3 regions of the Pseudomonas mosselii genome follow, and region 1 is predicted to be linked to each of the others. Evidence: predicted binding sites of a transcription regulator. Region 1 holds the regulator's gene; each other region holds the start of a gene.

Region 1 (10,188 bases):
CGCGACAACCTTGACCTGCAACCCAGCGCCTATCGTCTGACCCTGATGGGCGTGATCCTGGCCGAAGCCGAGATCTACCCGGACCGGGAGCTGGCAATCAACCCCGGCCAAGTATTCGGTACCCTCAACGGCATCGCCTCGCGCGATCCGGCGTTCGGCCTGGAGGCGGTGTGGATCGATGTCGGCCAGCGCGCCCAGGCGCAGTCGCTGGGCTATACCGTGGTCGACGCCAGCACCGTGGTCGCCACCCACCTCAACCAGATCCTGCAGAAGCACTGCCACGAGCTGATCGGGCACGAGGAGGTGGTGCAGCTGCTGCAGGTGCTGGCCAAGGTCTCGCCGAAACTGGCCGAGGAGGTGGTGCCGGGTGTCATTTCCTTGTCGGGCCTGCTCAAGGTCTTGCAGGCGTTGCTCGCCGAACAGGTGCCGGTGCGTGACATCCGCAGCATTGCCGAAGCCATCGCCAACAATCCGACAAAGAGTCAAGATACCGCCGCGCTGGTGGCGTTGGTGCGGGTCGGATTGTCCCGCGCCATCGTGCAAAGCATTGTTGGCGTTGAGTCCGAGCTGCCTGTGATCACTTTGGAACCAAGGTTGGAACAGATCTTGCTCAATAGTCTGCAAAGGGCCGGGCAGGGTCAGGAAGATGGTGTTCTTCTTGAGCCGAGCATGGCCGAAAAGCTTCAGCGCTCGTTGATCGAGGCGGCCCAGCGTCAGGAAATGCAGGGTCAGCCGGCTATCCTCCTGGTTGCCGGCCCGATCCGCGCCATGCTGTCGCGCTTCGGTCGCCTGGCAGTACCGAATTTGCATGTTTTGGCGTATCAGGAAATACCTGACAACAAGCAAGTCACCATCGTTGCCACCGTGGGCCCGAACGGCTGAGGTAGTGGGTTATGCAAGTTAAGCGTTTTTTCGCCGCCGATATGCGTCAGGCCATGAAGCTGGTCCGGGATGAGCTCGGCTCCGACGCCGCCATCATCGGCAACCGGCGCATCGCTGGCGGTGTCGAACTGACGGCTGCGCTGGACTACAAACTGTCCGCCCTGGCCCCACGCGTGCCCAATGCGGAGCTCGAGGACGAGCTACGCAAGACCCAGTCGCGCATCGTCACCGCCCAGGCCGAACTGACCGGGCGCGGCGATGCCGTCGAGGGCGGCAACCGTCAGCTGTTCGCCGGCCAGTCGCTGACCGCGTCCGAGCCGTTGATCGAAGCGCATGTGGATGAGCCTGCACCGATCGCCGCCGCAGCGCCGGCCCCGGTCGATCCGCGCCTGTTCGACGCCATGCGCTTCGAACTGACCGGTCTGCGCGAGCTGCTGGAAGTTCAGCTCGGTTCGCTCGCCTGGAGTCAGTTGCAGGGCAGCAAGCCACAGCAGGCCAACCTCTGGCGCCGCCTGCAGCGCCTGGGTCTGTCAGGCGGCTTGGCGCGCGAGCTGCTCGACCTCACTGCCGAGATCGAAGAGCCGCGTCATGCCTGGCGCATGGTCCTGGCGCACCTGGCGCGGATGATCGACATACCTGAGATCGAACCGATCGAGGAGGGCGGTGTCATCGCCATGGTCGGCCCGGCCGGCATGGGCAAGACCACCACCCTGGCCAAGCTGGCCGCGCGCTATGTACTCAAGTACGGCGCGAACAACCTGGCGCTGGTGAGCATGGACAGCTTCCGCATCGGTGCCCAGGAGCAGCTCAAGACCCTCGGGCGTATCCTCAATGTGCCGGTCACTTATGTCGATCCGGGCGAGTCGCTGGCCCAGGCGCTGGAGCCGCTGCTGCGCAAGCGCGTGGTGCTGATCGACACCGCCGGCCTGCAGGCCAGCGACCCGGCGCTGCGCATGCAGCTCGAGACCCTGGCCGGGCGCGGTATCGCCGCCAAGAATTACCTGGTGCTGGCGACCACCAGCCAGAAGCAGGTGCTCACCGCCGCCTACCACAGCTACAAACGCTGCGGCCTGGCCGGTTGCATCCTGACCAAACTCGATGAAACGGCATGCCTCGGCGAAGTGCTGAGCCTAGCCATCAGTCATGAACTACCGGTGGCCTATCTGACCGATGGGCCGCGCATTCCTGACGACCTGCAACTGCCGCGCAAGCACCAGCTGGTGAGTCGCGCGGTCAGTGTGCAGTTGCAGGACGAGCCCAGCGACGAGGCCATGGCCGACATGTTCGCTGATCTCTACCACAACCCTGGCAAGCGTGCGGGTTGAGGGTGAATACTGTGCAAAGTACCTACATCATGGGGTTGCCCGGCCGTACCGTGGCCTTGAACGTTCAGCCCCTCATGTGGCCTGGGTCCAAGCGAGACAAGGTAAAGAACAGACATGGGTAGCATGCATCCCGTACAGGTGATCGCCGTGACCGGTGGCAAAGGTGGCGTCGGCAAGACTAACGTTTCAGTGAACCTGTCTCTGGCGTTAGCCGAGCTCGGCCGCCGGGTCATGTTGCTGGACGCCGACCTGGGCCTGGCCAATGTCGACGTTCTGCTGGGGCTCACGCCCAAGCGTACCCTGGCCGATGTCATCGAGGGTCGCTGCGAGCTGCGCGATGTGCTGCTGCAGGGGCCTGGCGGTGTGCGCATCGTCCCGGCGGCTTCCGGCACCCAGAGCATGGTGCACCTGGCGCCAGCCCAACATGCCGGCCTGATCCAGGCCTTCAGCGAGATCGGCGACAACCTCGACGTGCTGGTGATCGACACCGCTGCGGGTATTGGTGACTCGGTAGTCAGCTTCGTCCGCGCCGCCCAGGAGGTGCTGCTGGTGGTGTGCGACGAGCCTACCTCGATCACCGACGCCTACGCCCTGATCAAGCTGCTCAACCGCGACTACGGGATGAATCGCTTCCGCGTGCTGGCCAACATGGCCCAGAGCCCGCAGGAAGGGCGCAACCTGTTCGCCAAGTTGACCAAGGTCACGGATCGTTTCCTTGACGTCGCCCTACAATACGTCGGTGCCGTGCCGTACGACGAATGTGTGCGCAAGGCCGTGCAGAAGCAGCGGGCTGTATACGAGGCCTTCCCGCGGTCCAAGTGCGCGCTGGCTTTCAAGGCCATTGCGCAGAAGGTCGACAGCTGGCCGCTGCCTGCCAACCCGCGCGGACACCTGGAATTCTTCGTCGAGCGCCTGGTGCAGCCCACCAGTGCAGGGCCGGTGCTATGAACGCGAGCGGTTTCAAGATGTACAGCAAGGCCGCCAAGGACGCTCAGTACGAGCTGATCGAGCGCTACGCGCCGCTGGTCAAGCGCATCGCCTACCACCTGCTGGCGCGTTTGCCGGCCAACGTCCAGGTCGAGGACCTGATCCAGGCCGGGATGATCGGCCTGCTGGAAGTGGCCAACAAGTATGACGCCAGCAAGGGCGCCAGCTTCGAAACCTACGCCGGCATCCGCATCCGCGGCGCCATGCTCGACGAAGTGCGCAAGGGCGACTGGGCACCGCGCTCGGTGCACCGCAACACGCGTATGGTCAGCGACGCGATTCGCTGTGTTGAAGCAAAGACAGGGCGCGACGCTAAAGATCACGAGGTTGCTGCCGAACTCCAATTGAGTCTCGATGATTACTACGGGATTCTGAACGACACCTTGGGCAGTCGCCTGTTCAGTTTCGACGACCTGCTGCAGGACGGCGAACACGAGGGGCTGCACGAGGACGGAGCCAGCGGCCAGCTGGAGCCATCGCGGGACCTGGAGGACGAGCGCTTCCAGGCCGCCCTGGCCGATGCGATTGCCAACCTGCCGGAGCGCGAGCGCCTGGTCCTGGCGCTGTACTACGACGAAGAGCTGAACCTCAAGGAAATCGGTGAGGTCCTGGGGGTCAGCGAATCGCGTGTCAGCCAGTTGCACAGCCAGTGCGCGGCGCGTCTGCGCAGCCGCCTGGGGGAATGGCGGGCGCGTTGAACCAGGTTTGATGCAGTCGTTTTTTTGTGGTGCCGAATTGATTGAGTGCGCGCTCGGCGCCGAGCGCGTTTAAGACTGCTTGGAGGTCTAATTGAACAAAGACATGAAAATCCTCATCGTTGACGACTTTTCGACGATGCGGCGGATCATCAAGAACCTGTTGCGTGACCTGGGTTTCACCAACGTCAAGGAGGCTGATGACGGCAACACGGCACTGCCGATGCTCACCAGCGAACACTTCGACTTCCTGGTAACCGACTGGAACATGCCGGGCATGACCGGTATCGACCTGCTGCGTGCTGTTCGCGCGGACGAGCGCCTCAAGCACCTGCCGGTACTGATGGTCACCGCAGAAGCCAAGCGCGAGCAGATCATCGAAGCTGCCCAGGCCGGCGTCAACGGCTACGTGGTCAAGCCTTTCACCGCCGTGGCGCTGAAAGAAAAGATCGAAAAGATCTTCGAACGCGTCAACGGCTGAGTCACGTCTGGGGGGCGCAATGGAGTCAACCAACAACTCTTTGGGTGAGTTCGAATCAACCCTTAAGAAGCATGCCCAGGAACTGGTCGAGAGCCTCGAGCGCGGCCGGTTCGGTGATGCGGTACAGCTGATCCACCAACTGAACCAGACCCGCGATCGCGGGCTGTATCAGGAAGTTGGCAAGCTTACTCGCGAACTGCACAGTGCAATCGTCAACTTCCAGATCGACCCGTCCATGCCGCAGGCCGAGGAAGTGTCGCAGATTACCGACGCCACTGAACGCCTCTCCTACGTGGTTCGCCTCACCGAAGGTGCGGCCAACCGCACCATGGACCTGGCAGAGGCCTGCACCCCGGTGCTCAACGACCTCGCCGCCGAGGCCCAGAGCCTGTCCGCCGATTGGCAGCGGTTCATGCGCCGTGAGGTGGCAGCGCCGGAATTCCGTGAGTTGGTCAAGCGTGTGGACAGTTTTCTGACGCACAGCGCCGAAGGTAATCAGAAGGTCGCCGGCCATCTCAACGATATCGTCCTGGCCCAGGATTATCAGGATCTCACCGGCCAGGTGATCAAACGGGTGACCGCGCTGGTCACCGAAGTCGAAAGCAATCTGCTCAAGCTCGTGCTGATGGCAAGCCAGGTCGACCGCTTTGCCGGGATCGAACATGACCACCAGCAGCTGCGCGCTGAAAAAGATCAAGAAAAACATCCGACTCGGGGTGAAGGTCCGCAGATTCATGCCGATAAGCGTGAAGACGTCGTGTCCAGCCAGGACGATGTCGACGATCTGTTGTCCAGCCTGGGTTTTTAAGGAGCACGTTTAATGAGCTTCGGCGCCGATGAAGAAATCCTCCAGGATTTCCTGGTAGAAGCCGGCGAAATCCTCGAGCAACTGTCCGAGCAATTGGTCGAGCTGGAAAGCCGGCCCGATGACGCGGACCTGCTCAATGCGATTTTCCGCGGTTTCCACACTGTAAAAGGGGGCGCCGGCTTCCTTCAGCTCAATGAGTTGGTGGAGTGCTGCCACATTGCCGAGAACGTGTTCGACATCCTGCGCAAAGGTGAGCGCCGGGTTGACGCGGAACTGATGGACGTGGTGCTCGAGGCCCTCGACACGGTCAACAGCATGTTCGGCCAGGTGCGCGAACGTACCGATGTCACGCCGGCCACGCCGGAGCTGCTGGCGGCGCTGTCGCGCTTGGCCGAGCCCGGTGGCGCCGAAGCCCCGGCCCCGGTGGTCGAGGCGGCGCCCGTGGTCGAAGCCCCGGCTGCCGAGCCCGACATCACCGATACCGAGTTCGAGCAACTGCTCGACTCGCTCGATGCGGTCAAGGCTGAAGCTCAGGTTCATGAGCAACTGCAGGGTGAAGAAATCAGCGGCGGCGGTGACGAGATCACCGATGCCGAGTTCGAGTCGCTGCTCGACCAGCTGCACGGCAAGGGCCAGTTCTCGGCCGATGCCGCCGTCAGCGCGCCTGCGCCAGCCACTCCGGCCAGCGACGAGATCACCGACGATGAGTTCGAGTCGCTGCTCGACCAGTTGCACGGCAAAGGTACTTTTGCCGTCGACGCACTGCCAGGCGCCGCCGCGCCAGTGGCCAGCGCGGCACCCGCCGCGGGCGACGAGAGCATCAGCGAACACGAATTCGAGGCCCTGCTCGACCAGTTGCACGGCAAGGGCAAGTTCTCCAGTGACGCGGTCACCGCCGAGGCGCCTGCCGCCGTCGCCGCGCCTGTCGCGGCCAAGGCCGAGGTCAAGCCCGTTGCCAAGCCGGCTCCTGCGCCCGCCGCGGCACCGGCTGCGGCCGCCAAGCCTGCCGCCCCGGCTCGCGCTCCTGCGCCGGCCGCCGAGAAGCATGGCGCCAGCGAAGCGGAAACCACCGTGCGGGTCGATACCGCGCGTCTGGACGAGATCATGAACATGGTCGGCGAACTGGTGCTGGTGCGTAACCGCCTGGTGCGCCTGGGGCTCAACAGCGGCGACGAGGCCATGTCCAAGGCCGTGTCCAATCTCGACGTGGTCACCGCCGACCTGCAGACCGCGGTCATGAAGACCCGCATGCAGCCGATCAAGAAAGTCTTCGGCCGCTTCCCGCGCCTGGTTCGCGACTTGGCCCGCCAGCTCAAGAAAGAGATCAACCTGGAGCTGGTCGGTGAAGAGACCGACCTCGACAAGAACCTGGTGGAAGCCCTGGCCGACCCGTTGGTGCACTTGGTGCGCAACGCCGTTGACCACGGCGTCGAGATGCCTGACGAGCGCGAGGCCTCCGGCAAGTCGCGCATGGGCCGGGTGGTGCTGTCCGCCGAGCAGGAGGGTGACCACATCCTGCTGTCGATCTCCGACGACGGCAAGGGCATGGACCCGAGCATCCTGCGCGCCAAGGCCGTGGAAAAGGGCCTGATGGACAAGGACGCGGCCGATCGCCTGAGCGAGTCGGACTGCTACAACCTGATCTTCGCCCCGGGCTTCTCGACCAAGACCGAGATCTCCGACGTGTCCGGCCGCGGCGTCGGCATGGACGTGGTGAAGACCAAGATTTCCCAGCTCAACGGCTCGATCAACATCTTCTCGGCCAAAGGCCAGGGCTCGAAGATCGTCATCAAGGTGCCGCTGACCCTGGCGATCATGCCGACCCTGATGGTAATGCTCGGCAACCAGGCGTTCGCCTTCCCGCTGGTCAACGTCAACGAGATCTTCCACCTCGACCTGTCGCGCACCAACGTGGTCGACGGCCAGGAAGTGGTGATCGTGCGCGACAAGGCGCTGCCGCTGTTCTACCTCAAGCGCTGGCTGGTCCAGGACCACGAGCATGAAGAGCAGCACGAAGGTCATGTGGTGATCCTGTCGGTCGGTACCCAGCGCATCGGCTTCGTGGTCGACCAGTTGGTTGGCCAGGAAGAGGTGGTGATCAAGCCGCTGGGCAAGATGCTGCAGGGCACCCCGGGCATGTCCGGCGCGACCATCACCGGTGACGGCCGGATCGCCCTGATCCTCGACGTTCCGAGCATGCTCAAGCGTTACGCCGCCCGGCGTATTTGATTTCGGTGGCGCGCCCTGGCGGGTGCGCCGCCTAATGGAGTGTTTATGGCAGTCAAGGTCCTGGTGGTGGATGATTCCGGTTTCTTCCGCCGCCGTGTCTCGGAAATTCTCTCGGCGGACCCGACGATCCAGGTCGTGGGCACCGCGACCAACGGCAAGGAAGCGATCGACCAGGCGCTGGCGCTCAAGCCCGATGTCATCACCATGGACTATGAAATGCCCATGATGGACGGTATCACTGCGGTGCGGCACATCATGCAGCGCTGCCCGACGCCGGTGTTGATGTTCTCCTCGCTGACCCATGAAGGCGCCCGCGTCACCCTCGACGCCCTGGACGCCGGTGCGGTCGACTACCTGCCGAAGAACTTCGAGGACATCTCGCGCAACCCGGAAAAGGTCAAGCAGCTGCTGTGCGAGAAGGTCCATACCATCTCGCGCAGCAACCGCCGTTTCAGCGCCTATTCCAGCCCGGCGCCCGCCGCCGCGCCGGCTCCGGCCAATAGTCATGCGCCGGCCAGCAGCTTCGCCAGTACCACGCCCGCGCGCACGGCGGCTCCGGCCCGCGCCGCGGCACCGGCCGCCGCGCATTCGCCGGCGCCCAAGCGCAAGCCCTACAAGCTGGTCGCCATCGGCACCTCCACCGGTGGCCCGGTGGCGCTGCAGCGGGTATTGACCCAACTGCCCGCCGGATTCCCGGCGCCGATCGTTCTGATCCAGCACATGCCGGCGGCCTTCACCAAGGCCTTCGCCGAGCGCCTGGACAAGCTGTGCAAGATCAGCGTCAAGGAAGCCGAGGACGGTGACGTGTTACGTCCGGGCCTGGCGTTGCTGGCCCCGGGTGGCAAGCAGATGATGGTCGACGGCCGTGGCACGGTGAAGATCCTGCCGGGCGACGAGCGCCTGAACTACAAGCCTTGTGTCGACATCACCTTCGGCTCCGCCGCCAAGTCCTATGGCGACAAGGTGCTCTCGGTGGTGCTCACCGGCATGGGCGCCGACGGTCGCGAGGGCGCACGCCTGCTCAAGCAGGGTGGCAGCACCGTGTGGGCGCAGGATGAGGCCAGTTGCGTGATCTACGGCATGCCCATGGCCATCGTCAAGGCCAACCTGGCCGATGCCGTGTACAGCCTGGACGAGATCGGCAAGCACCTGGTCGAGGCGTGCATCTGATGGATGTGTTGAGCCTAATCGGCCTGATCCTCGCTTTTGTCGCCATCGTTGGCGGCAATTTCCTCGAGGGCGGCCACGTCGGTGCGCTGATCAACGGCCCGGCGGCATTGATCGTGCTGGGCGGTACCCTGGCGGCGGCGTTGTTGCAGTCGCCGCTGTCGGCGTTCAAGCGCGCTCTGCAGATCGTGGGCTGGATCTTCTTCCCGCCGCGGGTGGACCTGCCCGGTGGCATTGACCGGGTGGTGAACTGGAGTCTGACGGCACGCAAGGAAGGCCTGCTGGGCCTGGAGGGCGTGGCCGACGCCGAGCCCGATCCCTATGCGCGCAAAGGCCTGCAGCTGCTGGTCGACGGCGCCGAGCCCGAGGCCATCCGCAGCATACTTGAAGTCGATTTCCTGACTCAGGAAGCCCGCGACATCCAGGCCGCCAAGGTGTTCGAGAGCATGGGCGGCTATGCGCCGACCATCGGCATCATCGGTGCGGTGATGGGTCTGATCCACGTGATGGGTAATCTGGCCGACCCGTCGCAGCTGGGTAACGGCATTGCCGTGGCCTTCGTCGCCACCATCTACGGCGTGGCCAGCGCCAACCTGATCCTGCTGCCGATCGCCAACAAGCTCAAGGCCATCACCCTGCGCCAGTCTCGCTATCGCGAGATGCTGCTCGAGGGCTTGTTGTCGATCGCCGAAGGCGAGAACCCGCGCTCGATCGAGCTGAAGCTGCAAGGCTTCATGGAGTAAGCCATGGCCCGTCGTCGCAAGATCGAAGAGCACGAGAACCACGAGCGCTGGCTGGTCTCGTACGCCGACTTCATCACCCTGCTGTTCGCCTTCTTCGTGGTCATGTATTCGATCTCGTCGATCAACGAGGGCAAGTACAAGCAGATTTCCCAGGCGCTGATCGGGGTCTTCAATGACCCCGAGCGCAGCATGAAGCCGATCCCTATCGGTGACGAGCGGCCGCTGAGCGTCAAGCCCGCCGAGCCGCTGATCAAGGACAGCGAGCAGACCGACGCGGGCCTGGCGCAGACCAGTACCGACCCGCTCAAGACCATCACCGACGATGTCCGCGACGCCTTCGGCGACCTGATCAAGTCCAACCAGATGACCGTGCGCGGCAACGAACTGTGGGTGGAGATCGAGCTCAACTCCTCGCTGCTGTTCGCCAGTGCCGACGCCATGCCCAGCGATGTCGCCTTCGAGATCATCGAGAAGGTGGCGAAGATTCTTAGGCCGTTCGCCAACCCGGTGCACGTCGAAGGCTTCACTGACAACCTGCCGATTCGCACCGCCCAGTACCCGACCAACTGGGAGCTGTCGTCGGCGCGAGCGGCGAGCATCGTCCGGTTGCTGGCGATGGAAGGGGTCAACCCGGCGCGCATGGCCTCGGTGGGTTACGGGGAGTACCAGCCGGTGGCCAGCAACGACACTGCCGACGGGCGTGCGCGCAACCGCCGGGTGGTGTTGGTGATCTCGCGTAACCTGGAGGTACGCCGCAGCCTGACCGGCAGTGGCAGTGCCAATGCCACCCCGGATGCGGCGATGCGCCGGGCTGGCACACAAAGTGCACCAGCCTCGCCAGCACCGTCGACCGGGGGCTGATTTCGTCAAA
Region 2 (10,188 bases), 1.2 Mb from region 1:
ATGGTGGCCATCTCGATGATGACGTCGTTGTCCGGATCCAGGCCGGTCATCTCCAGATCGATCCAGATCAGATTCTGTGGGTTCTGCATGAAAAGGCTCCTCGAATAGCCCGTCATATTAGCCTAGCGGGGCGGCTCGTGGGCGTGCCGTGCTAAACTGCCCGCCGTTTTCTTTCTGCCCCGCCGACACGGAACCCTCATGGCCAAACGCCAGCTCAATCGCCGCCAGAACTGGCGCATCGAAAAGATCCAGGGCGAGCGCGCCGCCCGCGCCGCCAAACGCGAGCAGCACGTGCTGCAGGAACTGGAGGGTGGCGATCTAGGGCCGGAACAACTGGGCCTGGTGATCGCCCACTTCGGTGTGCAGGTCGAGGTCGAGGCCCAGGACGGCGAGGCCGCCGGCCAGGTCTTCCGTTGCCACCTGCGGGCCAATCTGCCGGCGCTGGTCACCGGCGACCGTGTGGTCTGGCGCGCGGGCAACCAGGGCATCGGCGTGATCGTCGCGCAGATGCCGCGCAGCACCGAGCTCTGCCGGCCAAACAATCATGGCCAGCTCAAGCCGGTGGCAGCCAACGTCGACCTGATCGTCATTGTCTTCGCCCCTGCGCCCGAACCGCACCCCAACCTGATCGACCGGTACCTGGTCGCCGCCGAGCATGCCGGCATCCACCCACTGCTACTGCTGAACAAGGCCGACCTGATCAACGACGAGAACGCCCCGACTCTCAATGCCATGCTCGAGGTCTACCGCGGCCTGGGCTACCCGCTGCTGGAAGTCTCGGCGCACCAGGGCGATGGCATGCAGCGCTTGCAGCAGACGCTCGATGGTCATATCAGCGTGTTCGTCGGACAGTCGGGCGTGGGCAAGTCCTCGCTGGTCAACAGCCTGCTGCCTGATGCAGGCACCCGTGTCGGCGACCTATCGGAATGGTCCGGCCAGGGCACTCACACCACTACCACCGCGCGCCTCTACCACTTCCCCAATGGCGGTGACCTGATCGACTCGCCGGGCATCCGCGAATTCGGCCTGGGCCATGTCAGCCGTGATGATGTCGAGGATGGATTCATCGAATTCCGCGAACTGATCGGCAACTGCCGCTTCCGCGACTGCAAGCATGACCGCGAGCCTGGCTGTGCGCTGCTCAAGGCCCTGGAAGACGGCAGCGTCACGCAACAGCGAATGAACAGCTACCGCTCGATCATCGCCAGTTTGCCGGAAGACACCTATTGAAGTGACGGCAAGCACGCCAGCATCGTAGGAAATTTTACCGGAGCAGGTAGGACCGCTCCGGTTTCGCGGTCTCCTATTGTCCCTCCCACGGTTTTCCCTGATGGTCATGACTTTGTCGTCGGCATTGATCAGGGAGGGCAGCACAGATGCCGGTATTCATCAGTTACCACCAGAACGAACGGCTCGATGCCTTCATCTTGAACGAGCGCCTGCTACTAGAAGGCATTCCCACCCAACTCGTCCCCTTCGACAGTGAAGGACAGACCCACGACGACCTGCATGGCAGCTTTTGCCAACACATGGCCGATGCCACTCACTGGATCGGAGTGCTCTGCGAGGCCTATACCGAAGACTTGTGGACGGCCTGGTTACTGGGCGCAGCGGCCATGGCGGATCGCCGGGTGACTTTCTACCATCCTGACTCGACTGAACTGCCGCAGAGCCTGCGCAAGTGGCCAGTAATGCGGGAACGAGCGCATATAGACCTGTTCGTGCGCGCCTATCATGACGAGCAGACCTTTGGCCGGGCCATGGCTTCACCGGCCGGGGACGGCGTAGTGTCGGACAGGGACAATGCAGATTTCTTCCATGCCGATCTCAAGGCCAAGATCAGGCGGGGGTTCTGAATGCATCGGGGCCGCAAAGCGGCCCCTGTCAATTACTGGTCTTTGGCCTCATCCATCTTCAACACGCCATCCTCGAAGATGTTCAGCTTCTGGCGCAGCTCGCGCGGCTGCATCGGCGTATCGCCCGGTGTCGCGTCCGCACCTGGCGCAACGCCCGCAGGCGGTGCTTCAGCGGCAGGTGGCGCTGCGTCCGGCTTGCCCTGCTCACCTTCGATATCGCGTTGCGCCTTCTTGGTCAGGACGATGATGTCGATACGGCGGTTGACCGGGTTAAACGGGTTGGCACGGTCGAACAGCGACGACGATGCATAACCGACCACACGGGCCACTTGCTCGTCCGGATAGCCACCGGCGACCAATGCACGACGCGCCGCGTTGGCGCGGTTGGCCGAAAGCTCCCAGTTACCGAAATCGCCGGTACCGGAATACGGCTTGGCATCGGTATGGCCACTGATGCTGATCTTGTTCGGGACCGCCTTGATGGTGTCGGCCATGGCCAACAGAATATCTTCGAAATAGGGCTGCAGTCGTGCACTCCCCAGGTCAAACATTGGCCGGTTCTCGGCATCCATGATCTGGATGCGCAGACCGTCCTGGGTGATCTCGAACAGGATCTGGTCCTTGAACTTCTGCAGTTGCGGGTTTTCCTCGACCTTGTTCTGCAACTCCTGCAGCAAGAGCTCGAGGCGCTCGCGCTCGACCTGCTCGGCCATGGTCTCGACCTTGTCCTTGTCCAGCTGCAGGCTGGTGTCGGGCGTCGGTTCGGACTTCACTTCCGGGTTGATGGTCTTTTCCGGCGCCAGTTGCGGCGAACCGCCCAGGTCGATGATGTAGGGCGTGCCGCTCTCGGAGAAGCCGATCGGATCCTTGAAGTAGCCGGCGATGGCGATCTTCTGCTCGGGCGTGGCCGTCGACAGCAGCCAGAGCACCAGGAAGAACGCCATCATCGCCGTGGCGAAGTCGGCGAAGGCGATTTTCCAGGCGCCGCCGTGATGGCCGTCGCCAAAGCGCTTGACGCGCTTGACGATGATGGGCTGATTGTTCTCCATGGCTTAGCGACCGCGTACCGCTTGTTCCAGCTCGGCGAAGCTCGGGCGGTGCGCCGGGTACAGCACCTTGCGACCGAACTCGACCGCCAGCGACGGCGGCATGCCGGAGGCCGAGGCCACCAGCGAGGCCTTGATCGCCTCGTAGACGTTCAGTTCCTCTTTCGCATCGTGGCGCAGGGCGTTGGCCAGCGGGCCGAAGAAGCCGTAGGCAGCGAGAATACCGAAGAAGGTACCGACCAGTGCCGCGCCCACGTGCAGGCCGATGGACTTCTGGTCGCCATCGCCCAACGAGGCCATGGTCACCACGATACCCAGTACCGCCGCGACGATACCGAAGCCGGGCATGCCGTCGGCGATGCCGGTCACCGCGTGGGACGGGTGCTCCAGCTCTTCCTTCATGCTCAGCAGCTCCATGTCGAACAGGCCTTCGAGCTCATGGGGCGCCATGTTGCCTGTGGACATGATCCGCAGGTAGTCGCAGATGAACGCGGTCATGCGCTCATCGCCCAGCACGGCCGGGTACTTGGCAAAGATCGGGCTGGCCGCGGCGTCCTCGATGTCCCCCTCGATGGCCATCATGCCTTCACGACGGCTCTTGTTGAGGATCTCGTACACCAGGCCCAGCACTTCGAGGTAGAAGGTGTGGGTGAAGCGGGTGCCGAACATCTTCAGCGACTTCTTGATTACATGCATGGTCATGTAACCAGGGTTGGCCTGGAGGAACGCACCAAAGGCCGCGCCGCCGATGATCAGCACTTCGAACGGCTGGATCAGTGCCGCGATCTTGCCGTGGGAAAGCACGTAGCCGCCGAGCACGCTCGCGAATACGACGATGATGCCGATAATTTTAGCCATAAGTTGGAAGCACTTGCTGTCGTGGTCAGGGTAGGGAACGGAAGCTTGAAAACTCTTCTTCTACTTATCGGCAGAACTGCGCCAGACTATAGCCACTCATTGCGAAAAGCCAGTTCGGACTGATGTCAATATGCCAATTGAAACCAAGGTGCCAAGTCAGGTTCCGTCGACTCTAGAGGCCTGGGTAAAGCTGCTCGACGGGATTCGAGTACCCGTGCCGAAAGACAGCCACGACCGCGTTCTACAGGCCATCAACGACAGCCGCCGCTCCCTGCGCGACATCGCCGAACTGATGCAGGACAGCCCCGCGTTGGTGCTCTGCGTGCTGCGCGAGGCCAACCACCCGGCCAACGCCAGCCTGGCGGAGCCTGCCGAAAGCCTGGAAATCGCCCTTAATCGGCTGGGGCTGGCCCGCACCAGCCAGTTGCTGGCGCGGCTGCCGTCGATACCGGCCGACGAGATCCCGCCGGTGCTGCGCCAGTTCCTGTTGATCAGCCAACACGCCACCCAACAGGCCAACGGCCTGTTCGCCAGCCGGCTGGCGCGGCTGTGGCAGGAAATCCACTGGGGCAGCCTGCTGTTCCTCTCGCCGCTGTGGCCGCTGGCCCTGGCCTACCCCAAATTGCTGGATAACTGGGAACTGCGGGTCATCCACAAGAGCGAGGACGCCGCCGAGGTCGAACGGGAACTGTTCGGCGTGCGCCTCATGCAACTATGCCAGGCCATGGCCGAGCATTGGCGCCTGCCCGAGTGGGTGACCCAGGGCTATCGCCTGCTGATGGACGAGCGCGAGCAACTGGCTCAGGTGCTGAACATCGCCCGCGAACAGGACCCGCTGGTCCAGCAGCAGCGCCTGGACGACGAGCCAGCGCTGCGTCGCTGGTTCAACCAGCCACCCAACACCGTGCTGCTGGCCAACGGCCTCGCCCTGGCCGCCCAGGTAGGCTGGGACAACCCGCACCTGCTGCGCTGGCAACTGCTCACCGCGCTATACCTGCAGACCACCCTGGACGATGTCCAACAGCAGGTTCACCAACAAGCCGCGGCCAGTGCCCGTCATCACGCCCGTGATGCGCTGTTCCACCCGGCCGAGGCGCTGATCTGGCCCTGGCACCAGCGCAGACCGCACCCGGACATGCTTACTCCGCCGCCACCCAGCACCGAGGATCTTGGCCGCTGGCGCGCGCTGTGCCAGGAACTGTTGGCCCAGCCCAGCCCGTTCAGCAATGCCGTGCACCTGGCCACCCAGGCCCGCGACGCCCTGCTGGCCTGCGGCATGCAACGCATCATGCTGCTGAGCCTGGACAAGACCACCGATTACCTGCGCGTGCAGCAGACCGCCGGCCTGCCACGCGAGGCCGCCGCCATGGCGCTGCCCGTCGTGCAGAACAAATTGTTGCAAAAGTTGATGGCAAAAGCCGGGCAACTACGCCTGACACCCGAAAACCATGCCCAGTTCAGTACCCTGCTGCCGGCACCGCTGCGCGCTTTCTTCCGCGGCGAGCACTTGCTGCTGCGCTCGCTGGCGGTGGGCGACCAGGTACTGATGCTGGCGGTGGCCGACCAGGACGGCAAGCCGCTGGCCGACGTCAGCGTGCAGGCGTTCGGCAAGACCGCGCAATGCGTGGAGCGCGCCCTGGCCGTGTTTGCCACCCGCAATGCCTGACCCTTGCGCTACAATCGCCCCTCTTTCCACCCTGGAGAACGTGGATGACTGACTTTTCCGGCCTGTCCCTGGTGATCGAAGCCGAGGACCTGCTGCCGCGCCTGGATTCGCCGCGGCTGATCCTGGTCGACCTGACCAGCGCCAACCGCTATGGCAGCGGGCACATCCCCGGAGCCCGCTTCGTCGACCCGAAACGCACCCAGTTGGGCCAGCCCCCGGCCCCCGGCCTGCTGCCGGCCCGTGCCGACCTGGAGAAACTGTTCGGTGAACTCGGCCACCGCGACGATGCAGTGTATGTGGTCTACGACGACGAGGGCGGCGGCTGGGCCGGGCGCTTCATCTGGCTGCTCGACGTCATCGGCCACAAGGGATACCACTACCTCAATGGCGGCATCCAGGCTTGGCCGGCGGACAAGCTGTCCACCGAAACGCCCGAAGTCGCCGGCGGCCCGGTGAGCCTGCACCTGCATGGCGAACCCACCGCTACCCGCGAATACCTGCAAAGCCGCCTGGGCGCCGCCGACCTGGTCATCTGGGACGCACGCGGGCCACTGGAATTCAGCGGCGAGAAGGTGCTGGCGGCCAAGGGCGGGCACATTCCCGGCGCGATCAACTTCGAGTGGACCGCCGGCATGGACCTGAACAACCACCTGCGCATCCGCAAGGACATCGCCGACGTCCTGCAAAACCTGGGCATCACCCCCGACAAGGAAGTGATTACCCACTGCCAGACCCACCACCGCTCCGGCTTCACCTACCTCGTGGCCAAGGCCCTCGGCTATCCACGGGTGAAGGGCTATGCCGGTTCCTGGGGCGAATGGGGCAATCACCCCGACACGCCCGTCGAAGTTTAAGGACGCTCAATGAAATCCCGCTTGTTCATCATCAGCCAGTACCTGCTGCCGCACCACCTGCTGTCGCGGCTGGCCGGCTGCGTCGCCGAGTGCCGCGCACGCTGGTTCAAGAACGCCTTCACCGCCTGGTTTGCCAAGCGCTACCAGGTGAACATGTCCGAGGCGCTGGTCGAAGATCTCAGTGCCTACGAGCACTTCAACGCCTTCTTCACCCGCGCCCTCAAGCCGGGAGCCCGCCCGCTGGACGAAACCCCCGGCGCGATCCTCTGCCCAGCCGATGGCGCCGTCAGCCAGCTCGGCCCGATCGAGCACGGCCGCATCTTCCAGGCCAAGGGCCACGGCTACAGCGCCCTGGAGCTGCTGGGCGGCGATCCGGCCCTGGCCGCACCGTTCATGGGCGGTGAATTCGCCACCATCTACCTGTCGCCCAAGGACTACCACCGCGTGCACATGCCGCTGGCAGGTACCCTGCGCGAGATGGTCTATGTGCCGGGTCGGCTGTTCTCGGTCAACCAAACCACCGCGGAAAACGTGCCTGAGCTGTTCGCCCGCAACGAGCGCGTGGTCTGCCTGTTCGACACCGAGCGTGGGCCGATGGCCGTGGTGCTGGTCGGCGCAATGATCGTCGCCTCGATCGAGACCGTCTGGGCCGGCCTGGTCACGCCACCGAAGCGCGAGCTGAAGACCTTCCGCTACGACGAGGCCAGCCGTGCACCGATCCACCTGGAAAAGGGCGCCGAACTGGGCCGCTTCAAGCTGGGTTCCACCGCCATCGTGCTGTTCGGGCCGGAGCAGGTGAAGTGGGCAGAGAGCCTGGGTGCCGGCTCCGCGGTGCGCATGGGTGAGCTGCTGGCGCAGCCGACCCAGGCCTGACTATCCGGTAAGCAAAAGGCCCTGCATGATTGATGTCATGCAGGGCCTTTTTTTGCCTTGGGATTGCTGGGAGGGCTTCGCCCTCCTTGGGCTCAAGATCAACCGCGCGCTTCGCGATCACGCACGCCCAGCAGGTACAGCACGCCATCCAGGCCCAGCGTCGAGATGGCCTGCTTGGCCGACTGGCGCACCAGCGGCTTGGCGCGGAAGGCCACGCCCAGGCCGGCCTGGGACAGCATCGGCAGGTCGTTGGCCCCATCACCAACGGCGATGGTCTGCTCGAGCTGCAGGCCCTCCTGACTGGCCAGTTGCAACAGCAGGTCGGCCTTGCGCTGGGCATCGACGATCGGTTCGACGGCCACCCCGGTCACCTTGCCGTCGACCACCTCCAGTTCGTTGGCGAATACGTAGTCGATGCCCAGGCGCGCCTGTACCTGCTTGGCAAAGTAGGTGAAACCGCCGGAGAGGATGGCGGTCTTGTAGCCCAGGCGCTTGAGTTCGGCAAACAGGTGCTCGGCGCCCTCGGTCAGGCGCAGCGAAGCACCGATCTGGTCGAGCACGCTCACGTCCAGCCCCTTGAGCAAGGCCATGCGCTCCTTGAAGCTGGCGCGAAAATCCAGTTCGCCACGCATGGCACGCTCGGTGATCGCCGCGACCTGTTCGCCGACGCCGGCGGCCTTGGCCAGCTCGTCGATGACTTCGGCCTCGATCAAGGTCGAGTCCATATCGAACACCGCCAGACGGCGGTTGCGGCGGAACAGGTCGTCTTTCTGGAAGGCGATGTCGATGCTCAGCTCTTCGGACAGCGCGAAGAACGCCGCACGCAGGGCCTGGCCGTCGTTCGGCTCGCCACGCACCGAGATTTCCAGCGCGGCCTTGCCCTTGTCGATCTGGGCGTCCAGCGCCACGCGGGCGGACAGCCGTTCGATGCGCTCGATGGTCAGGTCGTGCTCGCTGATGATGGCGCTGACGCGCTGCAACTGCTGCGGGGTGATCCGGCGGCTGAGCAGGGTAACGATGTGGCGGGCCTCACCCTGGCTGTCGGCCCAGTGCTGGTAGTCGGCCTCGGAAATGGGGGTGTAGCGGGCCTGCAAGTTCAGTTCGTGAGCCTTGGACTGCACGCTCTGCAGCAGCGCCGTGGCCACTTCGTTATCGGGGATGTCGACCAGGATGCCGAACGACAGCGTGCCGTGCATGACAGCGAGGCCGATGTCGAGAATACTCACACCGCCCTGGAGCAGGACGCCGGTGATGGCCGCAGTGAGACCCGGACGGTCTTCACCAGTGATGTTGATCAGGACGATTTCGCGCAAGACCGGGGCTCCAACTCGATGAAAAATGCGCATTCTACCGATTTTCCATGACCGCCGGGCGCCAACGATACTTTGCCGACAAAACGCGTGTCGCTATACTGCGCAGCAACTTTCTCGCCATAAAGAGCCGCGCTCTGTGAACCGGCCCACGCCCGTAAAACCCGACAACTTCTTCCTGATGATCTACCGAGCCCTGAGCCAGCGCCGAATTCCATTGGCCCTGCGCATTGCCAGCCACAACATTTTCCTGGTGGCCCTGGCCCTGGTGATCTATGCCTGCGTGATGGGCCTGCAGTTCAAGCAGGCCATGCACGAGCAGGCCGATGCCGTCGGCCAGAGCCTGACCACCCAGACCGCCACCTCGGCCACCGAGCTGCTGGTGTCCAACGACATCCTCAGCCTCAACGTGCTGCTGGGCAACCTGGTGAAGAACCCGCTGGTGGCCCATGCGGCCATCTACAGCGTGGACAACCGCATCCTCGCCGAGGCCGGCCAGCGCCCGCGCAACAGCCTGCTGGGCGAAACCGAAGGGGTCTACCAGACCAAGATCACCTTCCAGGACGTGACCGCCGGCCAGTTGCGCATCAGCCTGGACATGAACCAGTTCCAGCAACCGATGCTGATCAGCTTGCAGAGCATGGGTATCCTCGCCGCGATCCTGCTGGCCCTGGCCCTGACCCTCAGCCTGCGCCTTGGACGCTTTATCTCGACGCCGCTGCTGCAGTTGCGCGTGTGGTTGCGTGACCCGCACCCTTACACGCCGGGCATCGACCGCCAGGACGAAATCGGCGATCTGGCGCGCCAACTGCACGCGCGCCTCGCCCCACCGCCGCCACCTGAGCCTGAAGAAGAGGACGAGGAAGACGATTTCGACGACGCGCCAGTTGCCAAGGTCGCCCCACGGGCCAAGGCGATGGTACAGACTGCCGGGCACGACGAGGACGACGACGCCTTCGCCGACCTGATGGATGAGCAAAGCGCTCCGGCCAAGCCTGTCATCGTCGAGTCCGACGAGCCGCAGTTCAGTGCCGTGCTGGCCGTGCAGTTGGGCTCCCAGGAGCAACTGCGTCGCCTGCCACGCACCCGCCTGACCGAGCTGCTGGAGCGCTACCGCGACTGTTTGGAGCAGGCTGCATCGCTGTACGAAGGCGAAGTCCACACCCTGAACGACGGCAGCACCCTGCTGTTGTTCCACAGCCGCGACAGCGGCGAGGACTACCTGACCAATGCCATCTGCTGCGGCGAGCTGCTGCGCGCCCTGGGCCACGCCCTGCAGATCGAGGTGGCCGACAGCGGCATCACCCTGCAGCTGCAACTGGGCCTGGTGCTGGCTGACGACCTGCAAGGCCTGGATCAGGTCGACCTGCTGATGACCGAACAGGCCCAGGACGCCCTGGCCCTGTCGCAGCACAGCCGCAACCTGCTGCTGGTGGAGCGCCGCATCAGCGATGACGCCCTGGTGCGCCAGCGTGCGCGTATTCGGCCGATTGCCAGCCCGGAAGGCGCGTGCTGTGTAGAACGCCTGATGGAGCCTTACCCGTCGATGCTGGAACGCCAGCTGGCACGGATGCACGAGCGCCGCGCCTGAGCGCCACCGCTCATCTAGGACTTGCGTGGGAGCGGGCTTGCCCCGCGATAGCGTCGGGGCAGGCAATGTTGCTGCCCTGGCAAGCCCTATCGCGGGACAAGCCCGCTCCCACGCAGATCTGATAAAGCCTCCCG
Region 3 (10,188 bases), 2.6 Mb from region 1:
GGCGGTTGGCCAGGCGCTCCTTTTCGTCCAGTTCGGCCATGCGCTGGGCGCTGACCACTGCCAGTTCGCCCTTGAGCTCGCTGACGCGCGTCTCAAGCATGTTGTAGGACTGGCTGAGCTGGCTGGAAACCTGGTCGAACAGGGCGAACGCCTGCTCGAGACCCTGCCGGCTTTCCTGCTCGAGCGGGGTGTGTCCTCGCGGATCGGAGGAATGGGAACGGTGGGCGGCCTGGGGCATCGTGCTCTCTCGCATGGCTGACCGTCATAAAAACGGTATGTTGCCAGCGGTGTAGCAATAGCCGTGCCGGAGATGGGGGCAATCAGCTGTGGGCTTGTTGACCGAGCGCAATGACCGGGGTTGTCAAGCACCCGGCCATTGCGCCAAAACCCGGCGGGATCAGTCGTCCGCCTGCTCCTCGCCACCCTGGCGGCTCATGCCGTACTTGCGCATCTTCTCCACCAGCGTGGTGCGGCGGATGCGCAGGCGCTCGGCGGCCCGGGCGACGATGCCATTGGCATCGTCCAGCGCCTGCTGGATCAGCCCCTGCTCCAGGCTGCCAAGATAGTCCTTCAAATCCAACCCTTCGGGCGGCAGCATGGCATGGCTGGCGAAGTTCGGCGCATGCCCGTTGATCGCCACGCGCTCCTCGAGATCGGAACGCAGGCTGTCGACCAGTTGCTCGTCTTCGTCATCCACGTAGCGGAACTTCTTCGGCAGTTCCGCCACGCCGATCACCCCGTACGGATGCATGATCGCCATGCGCTCCACCAGGTTGGCCAGCTCACGGACGTTGCCCGGCCAGCCGTGACGGCACAGCGACATGATCGATGCGGAGTTGAAGCGGATCGAGCCGCGTTTCTCGTGCTCCATGCGCGAGATCAGCTCGTTCATCAGCAACGGGATGTCTTCCACCCGCTCACGCAATGGCGCCATCTCGATGGGGAACACGTTCAGCCGGTAATACAAGTCTTCGCGGAAGGTCCCGTCCTCGATCATGGTCTCGAGGTTCTTGTGCGTCGCGGCGATGATGCGCACGTCGATACTTTGGGTCTTGTTGCTGCCGACCCGCTCGAAAGTGCGCTCCTGCAGCACACGCAGCAGCTTGACCTGCATCGGCAGCGGCATGTCGCCGATCTCGTCGAGGAACAGCGTGCCGCCGTTGGCCAGCTCGAAACGCCCGGCACGACTGGTGATCGCCCCGGTGAAGGCGCCCTTCTCATGACCGAACAATTCGCTCTCGAGCAATTCCGCCGGAATCGCCCCGCAGTTGACCGGCACGAACGGCGCCTCGCGGCGCTTGGAGTGGTAGTGCAGGTTGCGCGCCACCACCTCCTTGCCGGTGCCGGACTCGCCGAGGATCAGCACGCTGGCGTCGGTGTCGGCGACCTGCTGCATCATCTGCCGCACATGCTGGATGGCACGGCTGGTGCCCACCAGGCTACGGAACAGGTTGGGCTCGCGCTGACGACCACGCTCACGGGCCTGGTCATACATCTCGCGGTAGACCTGGGCACGGTGCAGGGAGTCGAGCAACTGGCTGTAGCTCGGCGGCATCTCGAGATTGGAGAGCACGCGCCGACGCAGGTCCTCAGGGAACTCCGCGGAAGAAATTTCACCCAAAAGCAGAACCGGAAGGAACTCATCCCACCCGACCACTGTCTTAAGGAGCCCCAGCACGCTGGCCGGAGCATTCACGGTCCCGATCAGGACGCACAGCACTTCGCGACTGGAAGACAAACCCTCGACCACCTGCTGCCAGTCGCCGCTGGAACAGGAGAGGTTATCTTCGCCGAGAAAATTCAGGACCACCGCCAGATCGCGGCGGCGTTCGCTGTCGTCATCGATCAGGAGAATCTTGGTTTCACGCCACATGCAATAGCAACTTCCCTAGTCATATCGGCGCCCGGAGGGCGTGCACGACATCATTCCGACTGAATGGTCAGTGTTCGGACGTCTGAATTTCGAAAACAGCCACTAGTAAAGTCAAAAAGGCCTGCACAGTCAAATTTATGGCGCCTTTTGCTCAGTCCGGTGCATATTAACTGAACAAATGGTAAACCTTCGACGCATTCTTTGCTTGATTGATCTGGGTCATTTCATCGGCGATGGCCTGGCGCTCGCCGATGGTCGCGTCGAGCAGTTCGCGATAGACCTGCAACAACCCTTCCAAGCGCTCCTTGACCAGCTCTTCATCCAGCGCTGGCGCGCCGAGCATGTCGTCGATGCAGGTGCGGCAGCTCTCGTCGAGCCTGCCGATGGCATCCCAGTCCTTGGCACTCAGAGCGTTCAGCAGTGCGTCGCGGGTCTCGTCGAATCGTTGCAGTTCGCTGCTCACCTTGCTCTCCCTGTCCGGCTCAGCCGGCTTGTTGCGCTTCGGCGATCGCGTCCCAGCCGCTTTTGACGGTGATCAGCAATTGCGCGACCTCGTCGATGATCGCCGGGTCGTTGTCGATATTGGCCTGCATCAGGCGATTGGTCATGTAGGCGTAGAGGCTCGACAGCTGCTCGATATAGGCAGGGTCCGCGCTCTTCTGCGCATCCAGGCCGTCGTTCAGGCCGATGATGATGTCGATGGCCTTGCCCAGCATCAGGCCTTTTTCAGCGATGTCGCCGCGGGCCAGCGCACCTTTGGCCTGGGCCATGCGATCGAGCCCACCCTCCATCAGCATCTGCACCAGGCGATGGGGCGTTGCTTCGGAAATCTGGGCATGGGAATTGACCTTCTGGTACTGCCGAAGGGCTCTCATGGGATTCATCTTGCGACCTCGTAGCGGGCAAAAACGACTGGTTTCATAGTCCTTCTATCGGGCCGGCGACGGAAAACTTTACCTGCCGCCGAGGCGAAGCCGGACATCATGCCCGGACTTCACGGGACCTTCACGGATTATTTATCGTTCTTTGCATTGTTCAGTGCGTTGAGCGTGCCCAGCACGTTGTTCTGCTGCTGGCGCAACTGGGAGACCAGGGTATCCATGCTGTTGTACTTGTCCTGCAGGCTGACGCGCAGGGCTTCCATACGCGTATCCAGCGTGTCCTGCTCGGTCTTGAGCTTGGTCAGGCTTTCGGACAAGGCCTTGGAGCGCTCGGCCAGGGTGCCGGTGCTGGCCTTGGCATAGGGCTCGGTGGCCTTCTGCAGACGCGCCAGCAGGCCATCCTTGCCATTGAAGATGCTGGTCAGGTCGGCGGCGTTGGTGGCCGCGGCCTTGTCCCACTTCTTGTCGTCCAGGGTGAGCGTACCGCCATCCTGGGATGAGGTGACGCCAAAGGCGGCGAGCGACTTCAGTGTGCCGTTACCGGCAAGCATGTTCATCTCTTGGCGAATCGAAGACATCAATGCACGCATGGACGCATCGCCAGTGAGCGCGGCGGCAGTCACGGTACCGTCGGCGTTCTTGGTCACCTTGGTCTCGGCGTTGACGGCCTTGATCAGCGCGTTGTAAGTGTCGATAAAGCCTTTCAGGCCCGACTTCAACGCAGTGGCGCTGGTGGTCAGCGACAGGTTGGTCTTGATGAAATTGCCTGTGCCCTTGTCCTTTTCGGAAACCCCCACCAGCTTGATATTCAGGCCACTGATCGCATCGCTGATGTCATTGCTCTTGGACTCCATGGAGATACCATCGAGCGTGTACTTGGCATTCTTGGGCTCCTCCACAACGGTCGACCCAATTTCGAGCCCCGAATTCCCCGACAGGGTGATATCGGACCCCACCCCCATCTTGGTGGACGTGATAACCAGACGCGAACCCGAGGCATCGGTCATGACGTTGGCACTCAGACCCGCAGTCCCGAACTGGCTATTGATCGCCTCGCGCACTTGCTGCAGCGTGGCGCCCGGCGGGACGCTGATATCGTGATTCTTGCCATTCTGGGTAATGGTCAGCTTGGTGCTGGTGGTACCGGGATTGACCACGGCATTCGAACCACCGGCATACACCTTGGTGGCCACTTTGGATGCAGACGCCAACTGCTCCACATGCAGGTTGAACGAACCATTGGCCGCGCCTGCGCCCGCGGTGATGGTAGCGACCTTCTCATCCGAGGACTTCAGCACCAGACCGCCGAAGCTGTTGTCGTTAGTCATAGTGGTCAACGCGCCACGGAAAGCATCCAGGGCCGCCTGGATCTTGCCGATCGAGGACAATGTGGTGGTTGCCTTCAGTGTCTGGGTATTGATCTGTGCCTGCTTCGGCGCCTTTTGCGCGTCCACCAGGGACTTCACAATCGCCTGGGTATCGATGCCCGATCCGATACCGCTGATTGTTGAACCTGCCATCATTGCTCTCCTTGTTCGGTAGCTGCCGGGTCCTTGACGACTACACGCCGTAAATGACCGACAGCAACAAAAATCATGCCAGCTTACGCCTTGCCGTCAAACAGCAGGCTGCCAGCTTCGCTGAGGCTTTGTGCCAGCTTCAGCGCCGTTTCCGACGGGAGTTGGCGGATCACATCACCAGATTCGGTGGCGATCACCTTGACCACGACCCGGCCGGTGGAATCATCGATTGAAAAATCCAGCTTGCGCTGGCTCGACTGGACGAAATCACGGATATCGCCAACCGCCTTCTCCAGGTCCTCGCGGGTGTGCGGCTTGTCATCGACGGCCCCGGCTTCCGGCACCTTGGCAGGCACCTGTGAGTCCTTGGCAGTCGTCACTGCCTGAGGCAGCACCGGAGGATACACCTGGTTCAGCTTGACACTCATGTCCATGCTTCGAACTCCTCATGTCAAAAAAGCGAAAGGGCACGTAAACGCGCCCTTCCACCTCTTACTCAGGCGCCTGAATTACTGGAGCAGTTTCAGGACCGAGGATGGCAGCTGGTTAGCCTGCGACAGGATCGCGGTGGAAGCCTGCTGCAGGGTCTGCTGCTTGGTCAGCTCTGCAGTTTCCGAAGCGAAGTCCACGTCCTGCACGGTCGAACGGGCAGCGGTGGAGTTCTTCTGGATGTTCTGCAGGTTGTCGACGGTGGTGGTCAGACGGTTCTGGGTAGCACCCAGACCCGAACGGACGCTGTCGATCGAACCGATAGCCTTGTCGATAACGGCCAGGGCGTTCTGAGCCTTGGTGGCGTCGGTGACGTCGGTGTTGGAGATGGTGGTCTTGACCGAAGAAGCTGCGGTACCTGCACCGAACAGACCAGTTACGCCAGCACCGTTCAGAGCGTAGCCCTTGGCGGAGTCCAGCGATACCGCGCCAGTTGCGATCAAGTCAGCACCAGCGGCAACCAGAGCGGTACCAGCAGCGGCGTAGGTGCCATCGCCGGCACGGGTGTTGGCAGTGATGCCTGCCACAGCGCCAGCGTCAGCGGCATTGAACTTGATGTTCTCACCGGTATCGGACTTGATCGACAGCGAGCCTTTGCCCTCGTCGTAGTTGACGCTGATACCCAGCTTGGCGGCGTTGGACTTCAGCTGTTCAGCCAGGTTGGCAGTATTGGTAACACCGATGATCTTGACGGTTTGGCCGCCCACGGTGAGGTCAAAGTTAGCCTGAGCGCCAGCAGCACCAGCGATAGCCGTGGCATCAACGCCCAGCTGAACTTCAGTGCTGGCAGTGGCAGTCAGACCACCGATTGCACCGTTCATGTTTGCAGCGATGGTTTTTGCCGAGTCACCCGCAGCTACAGCTACGTTGGCGGTCTGACCGTTACCGGTCACGGTGATAGCACCAGCGGCAACGCCAGTGGCGTTAGGAGTGATAGCAACGCTCTTGATTTGCTGGGAGCCGATGTTGCTGGCAGCAACGTTTTCCAGAGTCAGGTTGATGGTTTCGTTGGCGTTCGCGCCGACCTGGATGGCCTTGGTGCCGTAGGAGCCGTCCAGCAGCTTCTGGCCACCGAAGGTGGTGGTGGCGGAGATACGGTTCAGCTCGGAGGTCAGAGCCTGGTATTCGTCGTTATTCGACTTACGGTCGTCGGCGCTCAGGGAGCCGGTGGCCGAGGACAGGGCCAGGGTACGCATTTTCTGCAGGATTTCGGTCGAAGCCTGCATTGCGCCTTCGGCGGTCTGGGCGATCGAGATACCGTCGTTGGCGTTCTTCACTGCCTGGCCCAGGCCGTTGATCTGGCTGGTCAGACGGTTGGCGATCTGCAGGCCGGCAGCGTCGTCTTTGGCGCTGTTGATGCGCAGGCCGGAAGACAGGCGCTGCATCGAAGTGGTCTGGGCAGTGCTGGCCTTGTTCAGGTTAACCTGAGTAGTAACCGAAGCAATGTTGGTGTTTACAGTTAAAGCCATGACGAAATCCTCGTTGGATGGGTACTGCGGCTTCCGGCCCTGGCATCCGCCGGGTATGGCCTAGAGAACCTTCGTAATGGTTATCGTCGTCTGCGTGGGTTGCTTGAGGGCATTTTCGAAAAAAAAATGCCATCACCCCGCCACCCCCATGAAATCAGGGGGTTATTGATTTGGCGGTTGCCGATCAGGGGCTGCTTTGCAGCCCCTCACGGGGCAAGCACGCTCCTACAGGGCGATCTTCCACGCATAAAAAAACGCCTGGCGGGGCACGCCAGGCGTTTTTTCGAGGCCTTCGCGAATCAGCCGCGATAGAGAATCGCCGAACCCCACGACAGGCCCACGCCAAAGCCGCTGATGGCCACGCGCTTCCAGCTACTGTCGAACATGTGCTTCTGCAGCAGCAGCGGCACGCTGGAGGACACGGTGTTGCCAGTCTCGAGCATGTCCTTGACGAACTTCTCCGGATGCTGCTCCTCGAAGCGCCGCGCCACGGCATCGACGATCGCCGCGCTGCCCTGGTGAATGCAGAACGCATCGATGTCCGAAGACTGCAAACCGCTGGCCGCCAGCAGCTCATGCAGGTGCGCCGGCACCTTGACCAGGGCGAAGTTGAACACCTGGCGACCGTTCATGAAGAAGGTGCCATCGCTGACTTTGAGGTGCTCGGCACCCGAGCCATCGGTGCCGAAACGCGCCTCGCCCAGCTGCCAGACAGCGTTCTCGCCCATCCAGGTGGCCGTGGCGGCGTCACCGAACAGCATGGTGGTGTTGCGGTCTTCCGGATCGACGATCTTCGAATACGGGTCGGCAGTGATCAGCAGGCCGTTTTTCAACCCCGCCGCCTGCATGAAGCCCTTGATGGCGTACAGGCCATAGACATAACCCGAGCAGCCCAGCGACACGTCGAAGGCCGCCACGCGGGTCGACAGGCCCAGCTTGTTCTGGACGATCGCCGCGGTGTGCGGCAGGCCTTCTTCGTCACCGTTCTGGGTGACCACGATCAGTACATCGATCGACTGCGGATCGAGCTCGGGGTTGTTGGCGAACAGCGCCCGGGCAGCCTCCACGCACAGGTCGGACGTTTCCTGCTCCTCGGCCTTGCGCGGCAGGAAGGAGGCGCCGATCTTGCCGAACATGAACTCTTCGTCCTTGCCGAACTTCGCACCCTGGACGTAGTTGTCCAGGCCAGCGGTGGGCACGTAACTCGCGATGCTTTTGATGCCAATCATTCTGGCTTCCCAATGAAAACAGCCAAAGACCGCCCCCCGGTGTCAGGATAGTTGTCGCCTCTCCGATTTTTCCTAAAAAAGCATATCGGGGGCGGAAAGAGACTGGTCGTGCCGTACTATTCACCTGAACGCAGAGCCGCATTACTTAAAATGCTGCTTCCCCCGCTGAACCTGTCGATGGCCGAGGTTTCCCGGCGCGAAGGGGTCAGCGAAATGTCTTTGTCCAACTGGCGCAAGCAGCTCAGTTCTGAAGGAAATGCAGTGTCCGAAAACAAGCCGTTGACCGAGAACTGGTCAGCCGAAACCAAGTTTGCTGTCGTGCTTGAAGCCGCCGGTTTGTCCGAGATCGACCTCGGCGAGTATTGCCGCCGCAAAGGTCTTTACCCCGAACAAATCACGGCTTGGCGACAAGCTTTTATCACCGGCCAGAAATCGACAAAGGCTCAGCAAAAAGAAGATCGCGAGCAATCTCGCAAGGACAAGAAACGCATCCAGGAACTTGAGCGCGAACTGCGCCGCAAAGACAAGGCGCTCGCTGAAACAGCCGCGTTGTTGGTGCTGCGAAAAAAGCTCAACGACTACTGGGGGACGAACGACAACGAGGACAACTAACATCTTTGCCAGAGCGCCAGTTAATCGTTGCCTGGCTGGGTAGCGCGGTGGCGGCAGGAGCCAGAAAAATCAGGGCGTGCCAGGAAATCGGTCTATCGCTGCGGACTTTGCAACGTTGGACTGAAACAGAGGTTATCCAGGCCGATGCCCGAACGATTGTCACACGGCCAACACCGCGAAATGCACTGAGCGAAGTCGAGCGTCAGACCATTGTGACGCTGTGTAACAGCCCGGAGTACGCCCACTTGCCGCCGAGCCAGATCGTGCCGCGGCTGGCCGATCAAGGGCGTTATGTGGCGTCGGAGGCGACGTTTTATCGCGTTCTACGTGCGGCAGGCCAACAACAACATCGAGGCCGCAGCCAGCGGCCCAGAAGGCACGCAGCACCGACAACGCATGCGGCCAAAGCGCCCAATCAGGTGTGGTCGTGGGACATCACGTATCTGCCCTCGCCGATACGCGGAAAGTATTACTACCTCTATCTGATCGAGGATATTTACAGCCGCAAGGCCGTGGGCTGGGAGGTCTACGACGCGGAAAGCGGTGAAAAAGCCGCCGCGCTGCTGCAACGCAGCGTGATCGGTGAGCAGTGTTTACACGAACCGCTGGTGCTGCACTCGGACAACGGAGCGCCGATGAAATCGGTGACGCTGCTGAGCAAGATGTACGACCTGGGCATCACGCCTTCGCGGGGCCGACCGCGTGTGAGCAACGACAATCCCTACTCGGAGTCGCTGTTTAGAACGCTGAAATACTGCCCGCAATGGCCGCTGGATGGTTTTGCCAGTCTGGATGCTGCTCGGGCTTGGGTGAGGAATTTTATGCGGTGGTACAACAACGAGCACCGACATAGCCGCATCCGGTTCGTCACACCGGCTGAGCGGCATCGAGGGCTGGACCATCAGGTCTTGGCCCGGCGACATGAGTTGTACGAACGAGCCAAGGAAAACAAACCGGAGCGGTGGTCAGGCCGGACGCGTAACTGGGAACCGATCGGCACCGTGTTGTTGAACCCGGATCGAGAGCAACAGAACGAGAAAATGGCGGCATAGTTAGACGGTTGACGCGACAACTACCTTGAAAAATGCCGCCGCCACTCGATGAATTGAGGGCGCCGACTACCGGGTCGAGGGCAATGCGCCCCGGACAGGCCGACACCAGGCTTGCCCTTTGCGCACCGGTAACAAAATGCTGCAGCAACTGCCGCATAGAATACAGGGAAGATGCACGATTTGACTCATTAGTCACAGTCAATTATCGCCAAACCCCTGCCACCACCGCGCGCCAGACACGAAAAAGCCCCGGCAGCATGGCGCTGGCCGGGGCTTTCCTGACGCGGATCGCGATCAGAGCTTGTTGAACAGGCTCAGTTGCGAAATACGCGAGAAGGCCAGCTGGGAAGCTTCGAGCATGGCCTGCTGCAGGGTCAGCATGATCGAGGCGTCGGCCATGTCGGTGTTGCCGATGGCATCCTGGGTGACCTTGTTGGCCGTGCTCAGGCTGGTGTTTTCCTGGCGCTGGATATCGAGCGAGTTGCCACGAGCACCGATCGAACCACGGGTGATATCCACCTGCTCGCGGGCACTGGCCAGGTTGGCCACAGCCGAGGCTACGGCGTTCTTGATGGCGGTATTGTCGCCCGAGGTGCCTGGCGGCGCATCCAACGCCGCACGCAGCTGGCTGATGGTCTCCAGCACGCTCTGGTTCTGGTGGTTGTTGGCATTGACCGCGAACTGGTCACCCGTCTGCGGCGTACCGGATACCTGGTAGGTCACCCCCGCCACCGTCAGCGACGGCGCGGTGAAGGTACCGCTGGCAACGGGTTTGCTGTCCGCAGTCAAAGGCTGGGCATAGAACTCGTAGGTGTTGGCACCGGTGAACTTGATCACCGCCCCATCACTCGGGAAGGTACTGCTGTAGGCGGCCGGGTCGGTCACGGCGCCGCTGGTGACCTGCGCACTGGACGGGTTGCCGGCACCACGCACGGTCGTGAGCGTATCGGGGCGGGCCTGCACGCTGAACTCGCGGCCAGCGAAGACGGCATTGGCATCATCGCCTTCTTTCAGCGAGGCGGTGATCTCGAACTCGACGCCGCGCAGCGCGATACGATTGCCA

The links. The regulator FliA, encoded in region 1, starts transcription of late flagellar genes. The targets are predictions, from matches to a motif close to CTAAAGTTTNNNNNNNNNNNGCCGNTAA.
Region 2: a site for FliA is predicted at 3,825-3,852, ahead of motA (flagellar motor stator protein MotA). Genes of this name have one in related genera too.
Region 3: a site for FliA is predicted at 6,313-6,340, ahead of K5H97_RS20530 (flagellin N-terminal helical domain-containing protein). Genes of this name have one in related genera too.

Annotation. Positions count from the first base shown of each region.
Region 1 covers NZ_CP081966.1:1,834,852-1,845,039, forward strand. Annotated here, with positions in the region: gene flhA (flagellar biosynthesis protein FlhA) at 1-882, shown strand, start outside; gene flhF (flagellar biosynthesis protein FlhF) at 894-2,207, shown strand; gene fleN (flagellar synthesis regulator FleN) at 2,322-3,155, shown strand; gene fliA (RNA polymerase sigma factor FliA) at 3,152-3,892, shown strand; gene K5H97_RS08380 (chemotaxis response regulator CheY) at 3,996-4,370, shown strand; gene K5H97_RS08385 (protein phosphatase CheZ) at 4,390-5,178, shown strand; gene K5H97_RS08390 (chemotaxis protein CheA) at 5,191-7,407, shown strand; gene K5H97_RS08395 (protein-glutamate methylesterase/protein-glutamine glutaminase) at 7,453-8,577, shown strand; gene K5H97_RS08400 (flagellar motor protein) at 8,577-9,317, shown strand; gene motD (flagellar motor protein MotD) at 9,321-10,178, shown strand.
Region 2 covers NZ_CP081966.1:647,552-657,739, reverse strand. Annotated here, with positions in the region: gene orn (oligoribonuclease) at 1-89, opposite strand, end outside; gene rsgA (small ribosomal subunit biogenesis GTPase RsgA) at 199-1,230, shown strand; gene K5H97_RS02935 (molecular chaperone Tir) at 1,377-1,856, shown strand; gene motB (flagellar motor protein MotB) at 1,889-2,905, opposite strand; gene motA (flagellar motor stator protein MotA) at 2,909-3,760, opposite strand; gene K5H97_RS02920 (HDOD domain-containing protein) at 3,891-5,426, shown strand; gene K5H97_RS02915 (rhodanese-like domain-containing protein) at 5,471-6,280, shown strand; gene asd (archaetidylserine decarboxylase) at 6,290-7,153, shown strand; gene serB (phosphoserine phosphatase SerB) at 7,252-8,466, opposite strand; gene K5H97_RS02900 (histidine kinase) at 8,603-10,054, shown strand.
Region 3 covers NZ_CP081966.1:4,438,654-4,448,841, forward strand. Annotated here, with positions in the region: gene K5H97_RS20500 (sensor histidine kinase) at 1-238, opposite strand, end outside; gene fleQ (transcriptional regulator FleQ) at 398-1,873, opposite strand; gene K5H97_RS20510 (flagellar protein FliT) at 2,040-2,336, opposite strand; gene fliS (flagellar export chaperone FliS) at 2,356-2,757, opposite strand; gene fliD (flagellar filament capping protein FliD) at 2,886-4,274, opposite strand; gene K5H97_RS20525 (flagellar protein FlaG) at 4,358-4,708, opposite strand; gene K5H97_RS20530 (flagellin N-terminal helical domain-containing protein) at 4,784-6,232, opposite strand; gene K5H97_RS20535 (ketoacyl-ACP synthase III) at 6,532-7,461, opposite strand; one part of gene K5H97_RS20540 (IS3 family transposase) at 7,570-8,032, shown strand; one part of gene K5H97_RS20540 (IS3 family transposase) at 8,032-9,125, shown strand; gene K5H97_RS20545 (flagellar hook-associated protein 3) at 9,420-10,188, opposite strand, start outside.